Regions from separate parts of the Stenotrophomonas sp. S4 genome, predicted to be linked through region 2. Evidence: riboswitches for the same ligand, from Rfam matches in the RefSeq annotation. Region 2 holds a riboswitch; the other holds the start of a gene.

Region 1 (3,205 bases), 1.1 Mb from region 2:
ACGTCCTGGCGATTGGGCAGGCCGAGGTGCTCCTTCGGCGTCACGTAGCAGAGCATCGCCGTGCCGAACCAGCCGATCATCGCCGCACCGATCGCGCTGGTGATGTGGTCGTAGCCCGGTGCGATATCGGTGGTCAGCGGCCCCAGCGTATAGAACGGTGCTTCGCCACACTCGCGCAACTGCTTTTCCATGTTCTCCTTGATCAGCTGCATCGGCACGTGGCCGGGGCCTTCGATCATGGTCTGCACATCATGCTTCCAGGCGATCTTCGTCAGCTCACCCAGCGTCTCCAGCTCACCGAACTGCGCCGCGTCGTTGGCATCGGCGATGCAGCCCGGGCGCAGGCCGTCACCCAGCGAGAAGGTCACGTCGTAGGCCTTCATGATCTCGCAGATCTCTTCGAAGTGCGTGTAGAGGAAATTCTCCTTGTGGTGCGCCAGGCACCACTTGGCCATGATCGAGCCACCGCGGCTGACGATGCCGGTGACCCGCTTGGCGGTGAGCGGCACATAGCGCAGCAGCACGCCGGCGTGGATGGTGAAGTAGTCCACGCCCTGTTCGGCCTGCTCGATCAGCGTGTCGCGGAAGATCTCCCAGGTGAGTGCTTCGGCACGGCCATCGACCTTCTCCAGCGCCTGGTAGATCGGCACGGTACCGATCGCCACCGGCGAATTGCGGATGATCCACTCGCGGGTTTCGTGGATGTGCTTGCCGGTGGACAGGTCCATCACCGTGTCACCGCCCCAGCGGATCGCCCACACCAGTTTCTCCACTTCCTCGGCAATGCCCGAGGACACGGCGCTGTTGCCGATGTTGGCATTGATCTTGGTCAGGAAATTTCGGCCGATGATCATCGGCTCGCTTTCCGGATGGTTGATGTTGTTGGGCAGCACCGCGCGGCCGCGCGCGATTTCATCGCGCACGAACTCCGGTGTGATGATCTTCTGGATCGAAGCCCCAAATGCCTCGCCCGGGTGCTGCTGCAACAGGCCGGCATCACGGATCGCTTCCATCCGCTGGTTCTCGCGGATGGCGACGAATTCCATTTCCGGCGTGATGATGCCGCGGCGCGCGTAGTGCATCTGGGTGACGTTGGCGCCTGTACGTGCACGGCGCGGCAGGCTGCGCGCAGGGAAACGCACGGCATCGAGCTTCGGATCATGCTCGCGGTCGCGGCCGAACGACGAACTCAGGCCGTCGAGTTGTTCGGTATCGCCGCGCTCCTCCACCCAGCCACGACGCAGCGCCGGCAGGCCCGCCGACAGATCGATACGCACATCCGGATCGGTGTAGGGGCCCGACGTATCGTAGACCGTGACCGGTGCATTCTCTTCGCCGCCGAACAACGTCGGCGTGCGGGTCAACGCGATCTCGCGCATCGGCACCTGCAGATCCGGACGCGAACCGGGTACGTGGATCTTGCGCGAACCGGGAATCGGCCGGGTCACGGATTCGGAGAGTTGCTGGGCCTGTTGCTGCAGGGCGGAGAGCTGTGCGTTCATCGGGCATCGTCCAGGAAGGTCAGGGACGAAGCGGCGGCGCACTGCGCCCGCGCGCGGACGGTCCTTGGGCGGAGTCCGGGCACGGCTGCACTGCAAAGCTTCCCTACGCCGGTATGAGCCGGATCAGGTTCCAAGGGACTGTCTCAACCGTGGCCACCTGGCCGCGGTACCCCCGCTTCTTGGCGTGCATTAGAGCATAGAAAGCACTGCAGCTCATGGCGGTTGCAGCCGCGCATCGCGTGGATCCGCAGTTTCTGTATTAACAGAACCGTGACATCGCGTTCAGTAACGTGCACGTCCGTCGCGTTCCAGCGACCGATGCTTCCTTCGCCGCCTTCGCGGCCCCTGCCCGGTTCGCGATGCATGCCACCGGCCCTTCGCTGCAAGCTCTGCTCGCTCCCCTCAATCCCTTGATCGGAGAAGCTCCTTCATGGTGTTTCGCGTTTCCATCGCACTGGTTCTGCTGCTGGTGCTGCTTGCCGGTATTGCACCGGGCCCCTTCAATGCCGTGGTGCAGTCGATGCTGGCAGAAGTCATCCGCAGCGTCGGCTGGCTGTACCTGCTGGTGGTGTTCCTGGCCCTGGTGTTCCTGATGTACCTGGCCTTCGGCCGCTTCGGCAACCTGCGCATCGGTGGCGAAGACGCCGAGCCCGAGTTCTCGCGGGCCAGCTGGATGTCGATGCTGTTCGCCGCCGGCATGGGCATCGGCCTGGTGTTCTGGGGCGCCGCCGAGCCCATCTCGCACTTCAGCAAGCCACCGGAAGGGCTTGCTCCGCAGAGCCTGGATGCGGCACGCGCCTCGATGCGCTATGCATTCTTCCACTGGGGCCTGCATCCGTGGGCCATCTACGCGCTGATCGGCCTGGCGATGGCCTGGTTCCAGTTCAACCGCAACGGCCGCGGCCTGGTCAGCGACATGCTGCAGCCGATCATCGGCCGCCACCATCGTGGATGGATCGGGCGCGTGGTCAACATCGCTGCAGTGGTCGCCACGGCGATCGGTGTCGCGACTACGCTGGGCTTCGGCACCATCCAGATCGCCGCCGGCATCGAGCGCGCGTTCGGCGTGCAGGCGACCGTCGCAGTGCAGATGACCATCATTGCGGTCGCCTTCGTGCTGTACATGGCATCCACCGCCAGTGGCGTGGAGCGAGGTGTGAAGTGGCTGTCCAACTTCAACCTGGCATTGGCTGCCCTGCTGGCAGCCATCCTGCTGGTGCTGGGGCCGACCGGCTTCATCTTCGATACGTTCACCACCACGCTGGGCTCCTACCTCAACCAGCTGGTGACGATGAGCCTGCGCATGTCACCGTTCTCCGGCAGCACCTGGGTGGCGGACTGGACGATCTTCTACTGGGCCTGGTGGATCTCGTGGGCACCGTTCGTGGGGTCGTTCATCGCACGCATCTCGCGCGGCCGCAGCGTGCGCGAGTTCGTTATCGGCGTAGTGCTCGCGCCGACTCTGCTGGGCTTCTTCTGGTTCGCGGTATTCGGTGGCACCGCGCTGTGGGCGCAGATCTTCGGCCATGCCGACCTGGTGCAGGCGCTGGGCAATGGCTACGAGACAGTGCTGTTCACGCTGTTCGACAGCATGCCGCTGCCGCTGCTGCTGTCGTGCATCGCACTGGTACTGCTGATGATCTTCTTCGTGACCTCGGCCGACTCGGCGGTGCTGGTGCTGGCCAGCATGTCCACTGACGAAG
Region 2 (3,205 bases):
TATTACGACCGTGGCGATGACCGCCGCTGGCAGCGTGAGCGCTACTACGACAACCGCTACTACAACGACCGCGGCCGCCATCGCGGCTGGTAAGCAGCGCCGACACACCGATGACGCGGAGACGGGCGGGTCGATGACCCGCCCGTTTGCGTTGGCCACGCGCATGGCGTTGAATGCGCAGCCTTGGATGTGACTTTCCCGATCGGACTGCGGCATGACGTCTTCCTCCCACCGCGTGCAGGGCCTCAACAACGATGAGGTCGCCGCCGACTGGCCGCCGATCAGCGCGGCGGACATTGCGTGGCTGAGTGCGCGTTTCCCGCAGCTGGGCGGGCACAGCCAACCGCGCTGGCACAGCCCGCGGCCGCTGTCGGCCGCCGCCATTGTCGACGGCACGCGCGGCGAGGTGTTCATCAAGCGCCACCACCACAGTGTGCGCAGCGCGGCCTGCCTGGAAGAAGAACACCATTTCATCGCCCATCTCGCCGCCGCCGGCGTACCGGTGGTGCAGGTGCTGCCGGCCACCGATGGCCGCACCGCGATCGAACACGGCGAATGGACGTTTGAACTGCACGATGTCGGCGTGGGCGAAGACCTGTACCGCGACGCGGTGTCGTGGTCGTTGCTGACCGATGTCGCAGAGGCCCGCGAGGCGGGCCGCATGCTGGCCCAGCTGCACCGTGCCGCCGCCAGCTACCACGCGCCCCAGCGCAGCACCCATCTGCTGGTCGCGCGCGATGATCTGATCCGTGCCGACGATCCGATCGCAGCGATCAAGGCGGAGCTGCACGCGCGCCCCGGGCTGGCCCGCTATCTCGCGCGCATTCCATGGGAAGCGCAGCTGCAGCGCGACGTGCTGCCGTGGCACGCCGGGCTCGCCGAGCGCCTGCGCGACGAGCCACGGCTGTGGGCGCACAACGATTGGCATGTTTCCAACCTGCTGTGGCGCGACGGGCAGGTCAGCACCGTGCTGGATTTCGGCCTGGCTTCACCCACCAGCGCCTTGTTCGACCTCGCCACCGCGATCGAGCGCAACGCAGTGGCGTGGCTGGAACTGGAGCGCGGGATGGAGGCGGTGCGCATCGACATTGCACTGGCGTTGCTCGACGGCTACCGTGAGGTGCTGCCCTTGTCGGCAGCACGCGTGCATCTGCTGGCCGACCTGCTGCCGATGGTGCATTTCGACTTCGCACTGTCCGAAGTGGAGTACTTCGAAGGCATCACCGGCTCGACCGCGAATGCCGACGTGGCCTGGCAGCCCTTCATGCTGGGGCACCCGGCATGGTTCCGCACCGGGCCAGGGCAGGCGCTACTGCAGGCCCTGCACGCGGCGGCGTGACCCGGTTGGTACACCGTCGGGGTCAGATCCCCTTCCTTCGGAAAGGGATCTGACGCCGCACCGCCCCGCCGCCTGAAGGGCACCGGCTCGCAAATCCGTACCATTTGTAGTGAAATGGTCACCTGAAGCGGGGGTGCCTGGATCTGCCAGGCTGAGAGAGTCCCTTGGAACCTGATCCGGTTTGCACCGGCGTAGGGAGCTTTGAGCCGCAGCCACACCCCCGTCATGGGCCGGTGCACCTGCGCGCCGTCGCTTCGTCTCCCTTGTTGTCCGAAGACGAACCGAATGAACCGCTGCCTGCGCCCCACCCTGCTCTCCCTCGCCCTCTGCGCCGCGCTGCCGCTGCATGCCAGCGAGGCTGACGCTGCTCCCGATGCGGCTGCCACCGGCGCCGATCGTTCGCCGACCGAACTGGCGGCGGTGCGCGTGGAGGCTGGCAAACCGAAGGCCGATACCTCTCGCGTGAACGCCTTCGGTGGTGGAAGCTGGAAGGACACGCCGGCCTCGGTGAACGTGCTCGAGCGCGATTACCTCGACCGCCGCCAGGTGCGTTCGCTGTCCGAGCTGGCCAGCAACGATGCCTCGCTGGGGGATGCCTATGCACCGGTGGGCTACTACCAGAACATCGCCATCCGCGGCTTCGCGCTGGACGCCGCCACCGGCTACCGCTTCAACGGGCTGTCCATCGCCGGCGAGCAACGCCTGGCGCTGGAGAACGTGCAGTCGGTGGAGATCCTCAAGGGTGAAGCCGGCCTGGCGGCAGGCGTGATGGCGCCGGGCGGGATCATCAACTACATCGGCAAGCGCCCGGCGGAAGTGCGCACCGCCACGCTCGGCACCGATTCGGAAGGCTCGCGCTACGTCGCCGTCGATGTCGGCCACTGGATCACCCCGCGCTTCGGCCTGCGCCTGAATGCCGCATGGGATTCCAGCAATTCCTACGTCGAGCACGCCGATGGCCGCCGCAACTTCTACTCGCTGGCCGCCGACTGGCTGATCGGCGAGCGCGGCAAGCTGGAAGTGGATGCCAACTACCAGACCAGCTCGCAGCGCTCGGTGTCCGGCTACCAGCTGCTGGGCGCGCGTGACCTGCCGCGCGGCGTCGACCGCGAGCACCTGCTCGGCTACCAGCCGTGGCAGCGCCCGGTGGATATCGCCAGCACCAACATCACCGCGCTGCACACCTACGACTTCAACGATGCCTGGCAATCGCGCGTCTCGGTCGGCCACAGCCGCTCGGTGATCGATGACAACGTCGCCTTCGCCTACGGTTGCTACTACGCCGCGCAGTGCGCCGACGGCAGCGTGCCGGGCAACTACTTCGCACCCAACGGCGACTACGACGTCTACGACTACCGCAGCCCGGACGACACGCGCCGCAACCAGCAGGCCCGTGCCGAGCTGCGCGGCCGCTTCGAGACCGGCAACGTCGGCCACCAGCTGACCCTCGGTGCCGACTACTTCCGCCGCACCGTGGACAAGCGTCCGAGCGTCAACGAGTACGTCGGCACCAGCAACATCCACGACGCACAGGTGCCGGTGTTCCAGCCGTCGCCGAAGATGCCGGGCCCCTCCGCACGGCGCCTGGACAGCGGCCAGACCGCGTTCTTCGCACTGGACCGCATGAGCTTCGGTGATGACTGGCAGTGGCTGGCCGGTGGCCGCTTCGTGCGCCTGGACGAACGCGCCTACGACAAGCGGGGCATCCCACAGCGGCACAGCCGCCTGTCGCGCTTCCTGCCGCAGACCGCCGTGGTGTGGAAGGCCACCGACCAGCTCAACGCCTACGCCAGCTATGTGCGCGGCATTTCGCTGGGCCAGGAAGCGCCGTTCTGGACCAGCAACGCCGACACCTTCCTGCCGTCG

The links. Region 2 has a riboswitch for thiamine pyrophosphate ahead of ACUZUJ_RS00810 (TonB-dependent receptor). Riboswitches for the same ligand answer to the same signal wherever they lie in the genome.
Region 1: linked by a shared signal. The riboswitch ahead of thiC (phosphomethylpyrimidine synthase ThiC) and the one ahead of ACUZUJ_RS00810 (TonB-dependent receptor) in region 2 are both predicted to bind thiamine pyrophosphate.

Annotation. Positions count from the first base shown of each region.
Region 1 covers NZ_CM196188.1:3,909,110-3,912,314, forward strand. Annotated here, with positions in the region: gene thiC (phosphomethylpyrimidine synthase ThiC) at 1-1,502, opposite strand, end outside; TPP riboswitch at 1,585-1,686, opposite strand; gene ACUZUJ_RS18230 (BCCT family transporter) at 1,933-3,205, shown strand, end outside.
Region 2 covers NZ_CM196188.1:194,558-197,762, reverse strand. Annotated here, with positions in the region: gene ACUZUJ_RS00820 (glycine zipper 2TM domain-containing protein) at 1-93, shown strand, start outside; gene ACUZUJ_RS00815 (phosphotransferase enzyme family protein) at 215-1,339, shown strand; TPP riboswitch at 1,459-1,554, shown strand; gene ACUZUJ_RS00810 (TonB-dependent receptor) at 1,625-3,205, shown strand, end outside.